DNA from 3 places in the Variovorax durovernensis genome. Region 3 is predicted to be linked to each of the others. Evidence: predicted binding sites of a transcription regulator. Region 3 holds the regulator's gene; each other region holds the start of a gene.
The links. Region 3 encodes sigma-54, which starts transcription at its own class of promoters, with help from an activator protein. Its sites were predicted from a motif close to TGGCANGNAANCTGCTTT; they were not measured.
Positions count from the first base shown of each region.

Region 1: a site for sigma-54 is predicted at 2,313-2,330, ahead of atzF (allophanate hydrolase). Genes of this name have one in related genera too.
Region 2: a site for sigma-54 is predicted at 2,084-2,101, ahead of ACWV14_RS21275 (nitrate- and nitrite sensing domain-containing protein). Genes of this name have one in related genera too.

Region 1 is NZ_CDRNCW010000001.1:427,021-432,333, reverse strand. It holds gene ACWV14_RS01995 (ABC transporter substrate-binding protein) at 1-538, opposite strand, end outside; gene atzF (allophanate hydrolase) at 551-2,284, opposite strand; gene ACWV14_RS01985 (M48 family metallopeptidase) at 2,485-3,357, opposite strand; gene ACWV14_RS01980 (AmpG family muropeptide MFS transporter) at 3,435-4,802, shown strand; gene ACWV14_RS01975 (beta-ketoacyl-[acyl-carrier-protein] synthase family protein) at 4,922-5,313, shown strand, end outside.
Region 2 is NZ_CDRNCW010000001.1:4,461,125-4,466,437, forward strand. It holds gene ACWV14_RS21260 (Hsp20/alpha crystallin family protein) at 1-67, shown strand, start outside; gene ACWV14_RS21265 (alpha/beta hydrolase-fold protein) at 256-1,014, shown strand; gene tsaD (tRNA (adenosine(37)-N6)-threonylcarbamoyltransferase complex transferase subunit TsaD) at 953-2,011, opposite strand; gene ACWV14_RS21275 (nitrate- and nitrite sensing domain-containing protein) at 2,139-3,404, shown strand; gene ACWV14_RS21280 (CmpA/NrtA family ABC transporter substrate-binding protein) at 3,735-4,979, shown strand; gene ntrB (nitrate ABC transporter permease) at 4,990-5,313, shown strand, end outside.
Region 3 is NZ_CDRNCW010000001.1:677,639-682,951, reverse strand. It holds gene ACWV14_RS03135 (hypothetical protein) at 1-155, opposite strand, end outside; gene ACWV14_RS03130 (LysE family translocator) at 301-945, shown strand; gene ACWV14_RS03125 (phospholipase D family protein) at 962-2,524, opposite strand; gene ACWV14_RS03120 (RNA polymerase factor sigma-54) at 2,661-4,274, opposite strand; gene lptB (LPS export ABC transporter ATP-binding protein) at 4,378-5,172, opposite strand; gene lptA (lipopolysaccharide transport periplasmic protein LptA) at 5,169-5,313, opposite strand, start outside.

The DNA of each region.
Region 1 (5,313 bases), 250 kb from region 3:
CGCTCACCGTCGCGCCCTTGGCGCCCGCGCGCTCCAGCATGGTCTTGCACAGCGTGACGTTCTGGATGCCGGGGCCCGAGGCGACCTTCTTGCCGGCCAGCTCGGCCATGGTCTTGATGGGGCTTTCCTTGGCGACGATGAATTCGTCGAGCACGTACTTCGCATTGCTCGGGTTGGTGCAGAAGATCTTGAAGAGGCCGGGCTGCGCGATCTCGCCGATGGCGAGGTTGGCCGAGCCGGTGCCGTTGGCGCTGCCGTCGCAGCGGCCGGCGAGCATGCCTTCCATCACCTGCTGCGCGCCGGCGAACTTGAGCGGCTCGACCTCGAGGCCGGCTTCCTTGAAGTAGCCCTTGTCGACTGCCGCGAAGAACGGCAGGCCGGCGGCCACGGGCCAGAAGCCGATGCGCAGCTTCGCCGCGCCCTGCGCACGCACGATGGCGGGCGCGGCCAGCACGGCCAGTCCGGCGGCGCCGGCCTGCAGCAGCTGGCGGCGGCTACTGATGCTGCTCGACGCGGGAGGTTTTTCTTGGTTGCTCATCGGGACTCCTGATCAGTTGGAACTCGGTGTGGCGCGGCTCGCGACGTATGCGCGCCAGCCGCCGTGGAGGGTCACGTCCTGCGCGCCGGCCAGGGCGTGGCCCTCGCAGATGAAGCCTTTCACCCAGCTGCCGTCGGCCAGCTCGACGCTGCCCAGGCCGAGGGGCGGTGGAATGAGAGCGAGAAAGCTGCCGACCTGCGCCAGTGGCACGGCCCAGACTTCGAGCGCGATGGCGGCGCCTTCATCGCCTTCGACCACGCGCTGCAGGCCGGGCTTGGGCGGCACGGTGCCGGGCAGTGCATAAAGGCGGTAGAAGGGCGAGGTCGTCGTGGCACGCAGCAGCGTCGCCCCGCGTTCAGTGAGCTGGCTGTTGAGCGGCATGTCCGAGAGATGCGCACCGACCACGGCGATGGGCAGGGTGCCCGCGTCTGGCGCAGCGAGACCCGGAATGGCGCGCGGCGCGGGCAGCGGCTCGTCGGTCGCGCCTGGCGCGAGCCCGGTGGCGTGGTGGTAGCGCTGGCCCAGGTCGGCCAGCGCGAGGTCGCTGCCGCAGGGACCGATCAGCGTGATGCCGAAGGGCAGGCCGTCCGCGCGCAGGCTGCTGGGCACGGAGAGCGCGGCGTAGTCGAGCAGGTTGACGAAATTGGTGTACGCGCCGAGGTTGCGGTTGAGCGCCACCGGGTCGGCGCGCATCTGCTCGCGGGTGTAGTGCGTGGGCGCGGTGGGCACGAGCAGCACGTCGATGTCGCGCCACATCGGCTCGACCTGCTGCGCGATGGCGCGCAGCCGCGTCTGGGCTTCGAACACGTCGGCGGCGGTGTAGTTGCGCCCGCTCGCGAGGATGCCGCGCACGGGCTCGATCACCTCGTCGCCGTGCGCATCGAGGAACTCGCGCACCGCGGCGTAGCGTTCGGCGACCAGCGCGCTTTCATAGAGCAGCGCGGCGGCCTCGGCGAGCGGGGCGTAGGCGATGGTGACGGGCGAGCCGCCCATGGCCAGCAGGCGCGCGGTCGCGTCGTTGAACGCCCGTTCGGCGGCGGTGTCGCCGAAGAAGCTGAGCCTGTCGGGCACGCCGAAACGGAAGTGCGCGGGCAGCGGCTTGCGGCTCAGGGGGATGTCGCGGGAGTACGGGTCGCGCGCGTCGTGGCCGACAGCGGCGAGCAGCACGTCGACCGCGGTAGCGACGGTGCGCGCGAAGATCGAGACGCAGTCGGCGCTCTGCGCCGCGGGCACCACGCCGAAGGTGCTCAGCAGGCCACGCGACGGCTTGAGGCCGACGATGTTGTTGAGCCCGGCCGGCACGCGGCCCGAGCCTGCCGTGTCGGTGCCCAGCGCGAAGTCGACCTCGCCGGTTGCCACCACATAGGCCGAGCCCGAGCTGGAGCCGCCCGAAACGTATCGCGCGTCGAAGGCGTTCGGCACCTCGCCGTAGGGCGAGCGCGTGCCGTTCAGGCCGCAGGCGAACTGGTCGAGATTGGTCTTGCCGGCCAGCGATGCACCGGCTTCGAGCAGGCGCTGCACCACGGCCGCGTGGGCCTGGGGCAGGCGGTCGAACGCCGGGCAGGCGGCCGTGGTGGGCACGCCAGCCACGTCGATGTTGTCCTTGACCGCAAAGCTCAGTCCGGCGAGCGGCAGGGCAAAGCCCAGGGCCTTGCCAGCCGCGGCGTCCGCCACGGGAGCCGCGAATTTCGCGATCCAGGCGGCGGCGGGCGATCCGCTTTTTCCGTTTTCTTCATGCACCATCATTAGGCATCCAAACATGTGTACAAGTTGAGATGCAAACGGCGTGCCAGCGGTTACCTGCGTGGTCCAGCCCGCTCAATACGTGTCAGTCAGTGGAAACTCTTTAGTGAAACACCGCGGAACCGGCTTTGCCGGGCCGCTGGTGTTGCCCCCTGCAAGGGGGTGGGCGTAGCGACACGAAGTGCGCGAAGCCCGGGGGTGAGTTACTTCCTTGCGTCGCGGTAGAGCTTCTCGACCTTCGGCAGGTTCGCCTCGAGCTTCGTGATGCGATCCGGCCCGCTCGGGTGCGTCGAAAGGAAGCTCAGGCTGCCCTGGTTCTTGGACGCCGCGGCCATCTTCTGCCACAGCGAAACCGACGCCTTCGGGTCATAGCCTGCGCGCGCCGCGAGTTCCAGCCCCACGAGGTCGGCCTCGGTCTCGTCGCTGCGGCTGAACTTGAGGGTGATGAGCTGCGTGCCCGCGCGCGCCGCCAGGTCGCCCACCTGGCCCCAGCCGAGCATCTGCGCACCGAGGGAAAGCACCGCGCCGGTGCCCGCGCTCTTGGCCATGCGGGCGCGCGCGTGTTCGCGCAGCGCGTGGGCCATTTCGTGGCCCATGACCATCGCGACCTCGTCGTCGGTGAGCTTGAGCTGGTCGAGGATGCCGGTGAAGAAGGCGATCTTGCCGCCGGGCATGCAGAAGGCGTTGATCTGCTTGCTGCCGATCAGGTTGACCTCCCACTTCCAGCTGCGGGCGCGTGAATTCCACGGCGTGGCAAACGGAATGAGGCGGTTCGCGATGGCGCGCAGGCGCTGCAGCTGCGGGTTGTTGTCGCCGGCGAGCGCGCCCTTGGCTCGGGCCTGCTCGAGCAGCTGGCCATATTGCTGAACGCCGGCCGCCTCGATCTTGTCGGCGGGCACGAGGTTGCGCGCCACCGATGCATTGCCCACGTCGACCTGCGCCAGCGCCGGGCCGCCCAATGCCGCGCCGGCCGCGGCCAGCAGGAAGGCGCGCCGGGGATTCCAGGGCGAGGCCGCGGAAGGAAGGACGGAGCCGGCGGCGGTGCCGGAGGAAGAGCGCTCGCATCGTATGCACATAGGGGCCGGATCATAGGAACAAATGAAGACAAAGGGGCCGCCCGAGGGCCTGCGCCGCTCATGGACAATCCGGGCACATGTCCGCCTCGCCCGTCGAAACCCCCACCACCCCCTCCCCGCCCTGGCGCGACGCCCTCAAGGTCTACCTGGAGCCCGCCACGCTGCGCATGCTGGCGTTGGGCTTCTCGGCCGGGTTGCCGCTGCTGCTGGTGCTGGGCACGCTGAGCTTTCGCCTGCGCGAGGCCGGCATCGACCGCACCACCATCGGCTACCTGAGCTGGGTCGGGCTGGCCTACGGCTTCAAGTGGGTCTGGGCACCGCTGGTCGACCGGCTGCCGCTGCCACCGCTGACCACGCTGCTGGGGCGCCGGCGCGGCTGGCTGCTGCTGGCGCAGGGGCTGGTGATCACGGGGCTGGTCGGAATGGCGATGAACGACCCGCGCCTGGGGCTCACGCCGCTGATCTGGTGCGCGCTGCTGGTGGCCTTCGGCTCGGCCACGCAGGACATCGCACTCGACGCCTTCCGCATCGAATCGGCCGAGCCGCGCAAGCAGGCCGCAATGGCGGCCGCCTACCAGACGGGCTACCGCCTCGCGATGATCTGGGCCGGCGCCGGTGTGCTGTGGGTCGCGGCCTGGGCCGAGGTGGCGCCCGCCGTGGCGGCCACCGGCGCAGCCGCCTACCAGGACGGCGCCTGGAAGACCGCCTACCTGGTGATGGCGGCTTCGATGGCGGTGGGCGTGTTCACGGTGCTGCTGTCCCCCGAGCCGGTGCCGCGCCTGCTGCCCAAGGCCCGCAACGCGGCCGAGTGGCTGCGCAGCGCGCTGATCGAGCCCTTTGCCGACTTCATCGGCCGCTACAAATGGCACGCGGTGCTGATCCTCTCGCTGATCGCCGTCTACCGCATCAGCGACGTGGTGATGGGCATCATGGCCAACCCTTTCTACGTGGACATGGGCTTCACCAAGGACGAAGTCGCCACGGTCAGCAAGATCTACGGCGTGATCATGACGTTGGTGGGCGCCTTCGTGGGAGGCGTGCTGTCGATGCGCCTGGGCGTGATGCGGGTGCTGATGATGGGCGCGGTGCTCAGCGCGGCGAGCAACCTGCTCTACGCCTGGCTGGCGACGCGCGGGCACGACACCACGGCGCTGATCGCGGTGGTGTCGGCCGACAACCTGGCCGGCGGCATCGCCTCGGCGGCCTTCATCGCCTACCTGTCGAGCCTCACCAACATCAGCTACTCGGCCACGCAGTACGCGCTGTTCAGCTCGCTGATGCTGCTGCTGCCGAAATTCATCGCCGGCTATTCGGGCGTCTTCGTCGACGCCTACGGCTACAGCAACTTCTTCGTCGCCACCGCGCTGCTGGGCGTGCCGGTGCTGGTGCTGGTGGCGCTGGCCTCGCGGCTCACGATCATCACAAGCCCGGCGGAGCGTCAATAGGGCACGGGCCTTATAGGAATCCGCCGACGCGGCGCGGCGCAGGCAACTGTTAGGCTGTTCCACGTTTACATTCGCTCTTCCATATTTGTTTCCAGTTGTCAGCGAGCCCGCAAAAGATCGTGCCGTCCCGAATCCCCCCTCTACAAATCAGCGCCTTCACGGCGACCTCGGCCGTCGGCGTCGGCAAGGAAGCGCTCGCTGACGCGCTGGCGCAGTCGCGCAGCGGCCTGCGCGCCAACGACTTCGGCGACGACCCGCTGCCCACGTGGATCGGCCGTGTCGACGGCGTGGAAGAAATCCGCCTGCCCGAATCGCTCGCCCAATGGGACTGCCGCAACAACCGGCTCGCCTGGCTGGGGCTGCATGCCGACGGCTTCATCGAGGCGGTGGCGGCTGCGCGCAAGAAGTACGGCGCGTCGCGCATCGCGCTGATCCTGGGCACCTCGACCGCGAGCATCGGCGAGACCGAGCTGGCCTACACCCAGCTCGACGCCGACGGCATGTTCCCGCT
Region 2 (5,313 bases), 3.8 Mb from region 3:
CGTGCTCACGCTGAAGCTCGGAAAACTGGTGCCGGTGAGCCAGGCCACGAGTTTGCAAATCAACTAGTCCGGCCTATGCCCACAAGAAGAAAGTGTCAGTAAAGGGTTGCTTTTGACTTTGAACATGCTCCCTATTCACAATAGGGCCGCATAACGTCACATGATGTGACGTTTTCTTAGTACTTTCTTCTTCGTGGGCGTCTTGTAAACGCATCGAAATCATGACGGTGCGGATAGGGTGCCCCTCACGGCACCATGAAAACTCACCTTCAACCCGCAAACCCCACCGAACAATCCGACACGCTCCTGGTCTTCCTGCCAGGGGCGTACCTCAAGCCTGACGAGTTCGAGCGCGAAGGCTTCATCAGCGCCGTCCGGGAGCGTCACCTCGCAGCCGATGCGCTGCTGGTGGACGCCGACGTGTCGTACTACTACGACCAGACCCTCAGCGAGCGCCTGCACGCCGACGTCATCGAGCCGCAGCGTGCCAAGGGCTACAAGGCGATCTGGCTGGTGGGCATTTCCATCGGCGGCTTCGGCGCGTTGATCCACGAACTGGCAAGGCCGGGCTCGGTCGACGGCATCGTGGCGCTGGCGCCCTACCTCGGGCGCCGTGTGCTCGGGGCTGAGATCAAGAAGGCCGGTGGCCTGCGCGCATGGCAGGCACCCACCGGGCCGCAGCCCGACGAAGAGCCCGACCGCAAGCTCTGGCCCTTCTTCCAGCAATACCTCTCGGCGCAGCCTTCGAAGAACCTGCCGCCGCTCTACCTGGGATTCGGCCTCGACGACCGCTTTGCCGGCAACCACAAGCTTCTGGCAGACGCGCTGCCGCCGGGCCGCGTGTTCACCACCGAAGGCGGCCACGACTGGCCGCAATGGCGCCAGCTCTGGCGCAACGTGCTGGACGTGTTGCCGCTGCCGGCAGTCGGCCGTTCGCGCCAGCCGCTGCCGGCTACGCAGCCTGCGGCGTCGACGCCTCGGCAGTCAGCGATTCCATTGGCCATCGCGGTCTGATGTCGAAGGCATAGCGCTCGGTCGCCTGCGACAGGCCCGACTGCAGGCGCATCGCGGCAGCCATGGCGATCATGGCGCCGTTGTCGGTGCACAGGTGCAGCTCGGGGTAGTGCACCCGCACCTTGCGCTTTGCGCATGCGGCATTGAGTTGCTCGCGCAGATTCTTGTTCGCCCCCACGCCGCCCGCCACCACCAGCCGCTTCAGGCCGGTCTGGTCCAGCGCGGCGAGCGACTTCTTCAGCAGCACCTCGACGATCGCCGCCTGCGTGGACGCCGCGAGGTCGGCCTTGCTGGACTCGAGCTGGTCGCCGAGCTTCTTGGCCTGCGTGAGCACCGCCGTCTTCAGGCCGGCGAACGAAAAGTCGAGATCGCCGCTGTGCAGCAGCGGACGCGGCAGCTTGAAAGCCGCGGCATCGCCGCCTTCGGCCAGCTTCGCGAGCCACGGCCCGCCGGGGTACGGCAGGCCCATGAGCTTGGCGCTCTTGTCGAAGGCTTCGCCGGCCGCATCGTCGATGGTCTCGCCCAGCAGCTCGTAGCGGCCCACGCCGTCCACCCGCATCAGCTGCGTATGGCCGCCCGACACCAGCAGCGCCACGAACGGAAACTCCGGCGGATCGGCGCTCAGGAATGGCGACAGCAGATGTCCTTCGAGGTGATGCACGCCCAGCACCGGCTTGCCCAGCGCCACGCCCAGCGCGCAGGCCACGCCGGCGCCCACGAGCAGCGCGCCCGCCAGGCCTGGGCCGCGCGTGTAGGCCACCACGTCTATTTCACTGAGCGAGCGGCCGGCCTCGGCCATGACCGACTCGGTCAGCGGCAGCACGCGGCGGATGTGGTCGCGGCTGGCCAGTTCGGGCACCACGCCGCCGTAGGCCTGGTGCATGGCGATCTGGCTGTGCAGCGCATGCGAGCGCAGCACCGGCAGCGCGTTGCCGTGCGACTCCACCAGCGCCACGCCGGTTTCATCGCAGGATGATTCGATTCCCAACAAGAGCATGCCGCCGAGTGTAGGTGGCGCCCGCCGCAGGCGCCCGCGAAGGGGCAAGCGCGGGCGAGAGGCTGGCCCGAGAGGCACGGATGTTGCAACGTTCCCGAAAGGCTCCCCGCAGGCGAACGCACCCACCATGAAGTCCGGACTGAGTTTTCTGATCGCCGCCCGCCGCTGCGAGATCGACGAGCTGGACCAGCTCGCGCGCACTAGCGAACTGGTCGGCGTGATCGGGCGGCTGGTGCATGCGCTGCAGCGCGAGCGCGGCATGTCGAACGTGTTCCTCGCCTCGCACGGCATGCGCCTGGCCGACCAGCGCGCCCCGCAGATCGCCGAATGCCTGGCGCTCGAGCAGGAAGTGCGCGCGGGGTTCGACCAGCTAGAGGCCGAGCACCATCGCGGCGTCGGCTCCGGCAACGGCGCGCGGCTGTTCAGCCGCATTGCCTGGGTGCTGCCCGGCCTGGACGCCCTGCCCGCTTTGCGCCGGCGCATCGATGCGCGCGAACTCAAGCCGTCGCAGTCGACCGCCGCCTTCGTCAAGCTCATCGCCGGCCTGCTTTCGGTGGTGTTCGAGGCGGCCGACGGCGCCACCGACCCTGAAATCTCCCGCCTCCTGGTGGCGATGTTCAACTTCATGCAGGGCAAGGAGTTCGCCGGCCAGGAGCGCGCATTCGGCGCCGCCGCACTGGCCCAGGGCCGCAGCGACGAAACCCGGCGCCTGCAGTGGCAACACCTGATCGAATCGCAGGAACGCTGCTTCCAGGTGTTCATCGACTTTTCCGGCGACGCGGTACTCGCCCTCTGGCGCGAGAGCCAGTCCGACGCCACCCTGGCCGAGCTGGAACGCATGCGCCGCCGGGGCGCCACCTCCGCGCCCGCCGACTCCGCGCTGGGCCAGGCCTGGTTCGACTGCTGCACGCGCCGCATCGACGCCATGCGGACCGTCGAAGACCGCCTCGAAGCCGACCTGCGCGCCCTCTGCAGCCACAAGACCGCCCGGGCACGCAGCGAACTGCAGGCCTACCGGCAGGTGCTCGACACGCTGGCGCCGCAGACCGACGCCACCCTGTTCTTCGACGACACCGACGCGCAGGCCGCCACGCCCGCACAGCTCGGCCGCCACCTCGAGCGATCGGTGCTCGACATGGTGCAGGAGCAGTCGCAACGGCTGCAGGCCATGAGCGACGAACTCCAGACCGTGCGTGCCTCGCTCAACGAACGCAAGCTCGTCGAACGCGCCAAGGGCCTGCTGATGGCGCACCGGCGCATGAGCGAGCAGGAGGCGCACAAGATGCTGCGAGAGACCGCCATGAACCAGGGCCGCCGGCTCGTCGAAGTGGCCGAGTCGGTGCTTGCGATGGCCGACTACCTTCCCATGCCGGATCGCACGCCGCCCCGCTGACGGCGTTCAATTTGGTGCACCGCACAACAATCGTGCCTGCCGCGCATCCATCGTCCGGATGGAGCCCAACCCTTGCCGTGCAAGGCGCTCCAGCTACTTTCCTGATAGCAACACACTGCATGGCAAGGCTGGCACAACGCTTGCAAGCAGCCAGCGCATAGACCCAAAAAGGTCTTCAGGCAGGCGGCACCCAAAGGCGGGTGCCACCCACCGACCGGACAAAGGCGTCCCCATCCCGCAAGGGCTCGTTCTCGAGCAGCCCCTGCGCGGTGCGGACGCCTTTTCGTTTTTGTCTTTCTTGTTTGTTCGTCTTCAACCGGAGCCCCGCCCATGACCGACCTGCTCAAAACCCGCCTCAGCCGACGCCGCGTATTGCAAGCCGCCGCCATCGGCGCCGTTGGCATCGACCCCGCCTTGCGCGCGGCAGTCTGGGCCCAGGGCTCCGACAAGCCCGAGAAGGAAGAAGTGAAGATCGGCTTCATCCCGCTGACCGACTGCGCCAGCGTGGTGATGGCCTCGGTGCTGGGCATCGACAAGAAGTACGGCGTGAAGATCGTGCCCAGCAAGGAAGCCAGCTGGGCCGGCGTGCGCGACAAGCTGTCCAACGGCGACCTCGACATGGCGCACGTGCTCTATGGCCTGGTCTACGGCATGCACCTGGGCCTGAGCGGCCCCAAGAAGGACATGGCAGTGCTCATGACCCTCAACAACAACGGCCAGGCCATCACGCTGTCGAAGAAGCTCTCGGACAAGGGCGCGGTCGATGCGGCATCGCTCGCCAAGCTCATCGCCAGCGAGAAGCGCGAATACACCTTCGCTCAGACCTTCCCCACCGGCACGCATGCCATGTGGCTCTACTACTGGCTCGCATCGGCCGGCATCGACCCGTTCAAGGACGTGAAGAACATCACCGTGCCGCCTCCGCAGATGGTGGCCAACATGCGCGTGGGCAACATGGACGGCTACTGCGTGGGCGAGCCCTGGGGCCAGCGCGCCATCATGGACGGCATCGGCATCACTGCCATCACCACGCAGGACATCTGGAAGGACCACCCCGAAAAGGTGCTCGGCTGCACCGCCGAGTTCACGAAGAAGTACCCCAACACCGCGCGCGCCGTGACGGCCGCTGTTCTGGAAGCCAGCAAGTGGATCGACGCCGGCCTGCAGAACAAGAACAAGATGGCCGAGACCATCGCCGACAAGAGCTACGTCAACACCAGCGTGGACGCCATCAACCAGCGCATCCTGGGCCGCTACACCAACGGCCTGGGCAAGAGCTGGGACGACCCCAACCACATGAAGTTCTACAACGGCGGCGCCGTGAACTTCCCGTACCTGTCGGACGGCATGTGGTTCCTCACCCAGCACAAGCGCTGGGGCCTGCTGAAGGAGCACCCCGATTACCTGAAGGTGGCCACCGAGATCAACCGCATCGACATCTACAAGCAGGCCGCCGCCGCCACGCAGACGCCGGTGCCCAAGGACCCGATGCGCACCAGCAAGCTGTTCGACGGCTCGGTCTGGGACGGCAAGGATCCGAAGAAGTACGCCGAGTCGTTCAAGTTGCATGCCTGAGGAGAACACCATGGTCAGCGCAGTCTTTCACTCGCCGCTCGAAGCATCCCTCCCTCTCCCGCGTGCGGCAGAGGGCCGGGGTGAGGGTACGCCTCGCGCCGAAGCAGCGCCTCACCCCAACCCTCTCCCCAAAGGAGAGAGGGAGCCAAAGCAACGCACGCCCATCGACCTGCGCGCCTTCTGGATGCGCGTGCTGCCGCCGCTGGCGGGCTTCGGCCTGCTGCTGCTGGTCTGGGAAATCGTCGCAATGAAGAGCACCACCGGCTTCCCGACACCGGCCACCACCTGGCAACAGGCCGTGACGGTGTTCAGCGATCCGTTCTACAGCAAGGGC
Region 3 (5,313 bases):
AGGTTCAGCAGGACCAGCATCCAGGCGCCCATCGCCACGGCCATCACCGCACCGAACAACAGTTGTTCGGCCAGCGGCGCATCACTCCAGTAGAAGAAGCTCAGCAAAAACGACAGGATCAATGCCCAAATGACCAGAAGGTAGAGATTTTTCATTTTTGTGCGCCGCGGAAGTCGGCACACAAAATGTAAACGAAAACAAAATTTAAGTACTACTTATAGTTTACTTTTCAGTCGTTGATCAGCGTGACTTTCTGCACGTTATTCACCCATTTCAAAATTTCCCCAGGAGACAGCCCCGATGGACAACACCCTTTCCTTGCTGGGCATCGCCGGCGCGATGGCAGTGGGCGCGATGAGCCCTGGCCCCAGTTTCGTCATGGTGGCGCGCACGGCCGTGGCCTCGCGCGGCGACGGGCTCGCGGCGGCGTTGGGCATGGGTGCGGGCGGACTGGTCTTCGCCATCGCCGCGATGGCCGGCCTGCAGGCAGCGTTCCTGGCGGTGCCGGGGCTCTACCTGGCGATAAAAGGCTTTGGCGGCGCCTACCTCGTCTACCTGGGTTGGCGCATCTGGCGCGGCGCGCGCCAGCCACTGGCTGTTACACCGGAAGTGGGTAACTCCCCCGGCCGGCCGGGGCGCGGCGGCCGCACCTTTCTGCTGGGCCTTGCCACCCAGGTCAGCAACCCGAAGACGGCGGTGGTCTACGCCAGCATCTTCGCCGCCTTCCTGCCGCGCGAGGTGCCGCTGGTACTGGCGCTGGCGGTGCCGGCAGTGATCTTCTGCATCGAGACCGGCTGGTACACCATCGTGGCACTGGCGCTTTCCTCGGCGGCGCCGCGCTCTGCCTACCTGCGCTACAAGGCCTGGATCGACCGCGCGGCCGGCGGCGTGATGGGGCTGCTGGGCGTGCGGCTGGTCTGGTCGGCCATTCGCGGCGGCCACTGACTGAATACCGCGGCGCTTACAGCAGGCTCTCGGGCGTCAGCGGCGCCAGCAGTTCGAGCATCGTGCGGTCCCAGAAGCCCGAATCGGGCTCCTCGTGCAGCACCGTGATCTTGCCGGCGTCGTCGCTGACCCATTCGATGCGGCTGTCGTTGCTGCCTTCGGCAAAGCGCAGCCGGTAGGCGCCCTGCTGCTTGAGCACGTCGAGCAGCTTGAGCATCTGCTGCGCCATCTCGGGGCTGTGGATGATCAGCCCGATCTCGGTGTTCTGCGACTCCGAGCGCGGATCGAAATTCATCGAGCCCACGAACAGCGTGCGCCGGTCGATCACCGCCGACTTGGCATGCAGGCGCCCGACCGTGGTGCCGAAGAGCCCCAGCCGCACGCTGCGCCGGGTGCGCGTGGAACTCAGCTCGTACAGGTCGGCGCCGAGCTTGAGCATGTCGGGCCGGTAGCGGCGGTAGGCGGTATGCACCAGCGGTTCGTCGGTGGCGGCCAGCGAATTGGTGACCACGCTGATCTTCACGCCGCGCCCGCGGATCTCGCGCATCACCTCGAGCCCCGTGGCGCCCGGAATCAGGTAGGGCGAGACGATGGTCACCTCGGCGCGCGCGCGGCGCATCTGCTCGACCACGTTGTAGCGCACGCTGTCGACGTCCAGCAGCGGCACGCCGCCGTACGACGCGGTCTTGCCGATCACCCGGTCGGGCGAGTCGGCATAGGCCTCGGCCAGGGTCCAGATCAAGCCCAGCCTGCCGGCGTTCAGGTCGTCCGCAATCGGGCTGTAGCCGAGCAGGTCGTTGGGCGCGGGTTGCGGCGGCGGCGGGGTGGTGTCGGCGCCGGTAGCGGCATCGAAGCGGCGCTGCAGCTCCTCGCGCGAAAGGCTGCTCGCCACCACCGACTGCACGGGGCGCACGTAGGTGCTGTTCCAGTACTGGTCGAACAGGCTGCCGAGCCGGGGGATCAGCGCGCCGGTCACGAAGGTGTCGAGATCGAGGAAGTTCTCGCCCGCCGTGCGCGTGAAGTACTGGTTGCCGATGTTGCGCCCGCCCGCCACCGCCATCGCGCCGTCGGCGATGAACAGCTTGTTGTGCATGCGGCGGTTCACGCGGCTGAAGTCGAACAGCGACGCCGCGAAGCGCCTGACCAGGCTGCCGCGCCCGGCCGGGAACGGGTTGAAGAGGCGCAGCTCGACATTCGGCGTGGCGGCAAAGCCGAGCAGCAGCTCGTCTTCGCCGGAGGTGTAGAGGTCGTCCATCAGCACCCGCACGCGCACGCCGCGCAAGGCGGCATCGCGCAGGGTGCGCAGCAGGTAGCGGCCGGTCTCGTCGTTCTCGATCTGGTAGTACTGCAAGTCCAGCGTGCGCTGGGCGCGGCGCGCGAGCTCGATGCGGGTGTCGAAGGCAAAGTCGCCGCCGGGCATGAGACGGAAGCCGCTCAGGTCGGGGTCGGGCTGGGCGGCCATCGCGAGCTTGCCGAGCGCGGTGTCGGCCGACACGGCCATGGCCTTGGTGGGCGGGCGCGGTGCCTCGTCGGGCAAGGTGGCGCAGCCGGTGACGAACAGCACGGCCAGAGCGAGCACCAAGGCCAGACCCGCTCGCCATTCATGGCCACGCGGCGAACACCGCGGAACCGGCTCTGCCGGGCCGCTGGTGTTGCCCCCTGCAAGGGGGTTGGCGAAGCGACACGAAGTGCGCATAGCCTGGGGGTGTGCCGAGCTACAGCGCCTTGCGCAGGTTGGCCGGCGCGATGCGCAGGGCCTCGCGGTACTTGGCCACGGTGCGGCGCGCGCACTCGATGCCCTGCTCCTTGAGCATCTCGGAGATCTGGCTGTCCGACAGCGGCTTCTTGATGCTCTCCGAGCTCACGAACTGCTTGATCAGCGCACGCACCGCGGTGCTCGATGCATTGCCGCCGGTCTCGGTGCCCAGCGCCGAACCGAAGAAATACTTCAGCTCGACCGTGCCGAACGGCGTGGCCATGTACTTGGCGGTGGTCACGCGCGAGATGGTGGATTCGTGCAGGCCCAACTCGTCGGCAATTTCGCGCAGCACCAGCGGGCGCATGGCCAGCTCGCCGTGCACGAAGTAGCTCTTCTGGCGCTCGACGATGGCGTTGCTCACGCGCAGGATGGTGTCGAAGCGCTGCTGGATGTTCTTGATGAACCAGCGCGCCTCCTGCAGCCGCTGCGACAGCGCCTGGCTGCCCTCGCCCTTGTGCGACTTGAGCGCGCCGGCGTAGATGTCGTGCACGCGCAGGCGCGGCATGACCTCGGGATTCAGCATGACGCGGAACTTGACGTTGGTGCCGCGGCCGGTCTTGGTGACGATCACGTCGGGAATGACGATGTTGCGCTCGACATCGACAAAACGGCGCCCCGGCTTGGGCTCCAGCCGCGCGATGACCTGCAGCGCCGAGCGCACCAGCTCCTCGCTGCTGCGAGTGAGCGTGGCCAGGCGCTTGAAATCGCGCCGCGCGAGCAGCTCCATCGGCTGCTTGCAGATGGCGATGGCGGTCTTGTAGACCTGTGCCTGTTCTTCGTCTTCGTCGTCCTCGGCGGCCAACGCGCGCAGCTGGATGCTCAGGCATTCGCCGAGGTCGCGCGCGCCCACGCCCACCGGCTCCAGGCTCTGCAGCAGGCCGAGCGCCACCTGGAAGTGATGCACCAGGTCGTCGAACTGGTCGTTGTCGTCGCCGGCCAGGCCCGAGGCCAGCGCCGGCAGGGAGTCTTCGAGATAGCCGTCGTCGTTGAGCGACTCGATCAGGAAGCGCAGCGCGGCGCTGTCGTTCTCGCTCAGGCGCAGGCTCAGTGCCTGGCGGTGCAGGAACGACTGCAGCGACTCCTGGCTGCGCGCAAGCTCGGTGGCATCGGCGCGCTCGTCGTCACCCAGGTTGTTCTGGCGCGCGGGGGCGTCGCTGCCCCACTCGCTGTCGTCGGGCGCCATGTCGACGGTGCCGTCGCCTTCCCAGTCGGGCTCGCGCTCGGCGATCTCGGCGGCGGGGCCGTCGGAATCGGCCGTGGTGGTGGTGCCGGTCTCGGTCGAGGCGGCGGAAGTGCTGGCCGGCGGCGGGGTGAAGTCGCTCTCGCCGTCGCCGCCCTCGCCACTTTCGCCGCCGTCATCGCGCGCGACGGGGGCGTCGGCCGTGTCGAGCCCGAATTCCTCGCGCGCCGCTTCTTCCGCGGTGCGCTCGAGGAAGGGGTTCTCGTCGAGCATCTGCTCCACTTCCTGGCTCAGTTCGAGCGTGGAAAGTTGGAGCAGCCTGATCGACTGCTGCAGCTGTGGCGTCAACGCCAGGTGCTGCGAGACGCGAAGGGACAGCCCTTGCTTCATGAGATTGCTGCTCCCCCCAAGGCTGCGCGCTGCGCGCGGCGGCCCCCGCGAAGGATCCCCACGCGGATGGTGGCCACGCTCGCCTTTGACCCGCGCAACACGATCACATCCGGAAGTGTTCGCCCAGGTACACCCTGCGTACCTCGGCGTTGTCGACGATCTCCGAGGGCGTGCCTTGTGCCAGCACATGCCCGTCGCTGATGATGAACGCGTGATCGCAGATGCCCAGCGTTTCGCGCACGTTGTGGTCGGTGATGAGCACGCCGATGCCGCGCTCCTTCAGGAAGCTGATGATCCGCTGGATTTCGATCACGGCGATCGGGTCGATGCCGGCGAAGGGCTCGTCCAGCAGGATGAAGCGCGGCTGGGTGGCCAGGGCGCGTGCGATCTCGACGCGGCGGCGTTCGCCGCCCGACAGCGCCAGCGCGGGCGAATCGCGCAGATGGTCGACGCGCAGGTCGGCCAGCAGTTCGGACAGGCGCTCTTCCATGTGCTGCTTGGACAGCGGCACGAGCTTGCCGCTCGCGTCGGGCTCATGCTGCAGTTCGAGCACGGCGCGCACGTTTTCCTCGACCGTGAGCTTGCGGAAGATCGAGGCTTCCTGCGGCAGGTAGCTCAGGCCCATGCGCGCGCGGCGGTGGATGGGCATGTGGGCGATGGGCTCGCCGTCGATGGTGATGTCGCCCGCATCGGCGCGCACCAGCCCGACGATCATGTAGAACGAGGTGGTCTTGCCGGCGCCGTTGGGGCCGAGCAGCCCGACGACTTCACCCTTCTGCACGTCGAGCGAGACGTCCTTCACGACCGTGCGGCTGCCATAGCTCTTCTTCAGGCCGCGCGCCACCAGGCGGCTGCCCGGTGCGCCGTTGGCTTCCTGGGTTCCAGCGGTTTCGATCACTTGCGGGTTTCTCCATCGCCACCGAGCGTGGTGGTCGAGCGCAGGCCCGTGCCGGGTGCCGGCGTGGACGCTGCCGGCGCGGCGGGCTTGGCTCCGGCGGGAGCGCCGGGCGCGGGCGCCGTGGCGGCCTTGGGTGTCAGG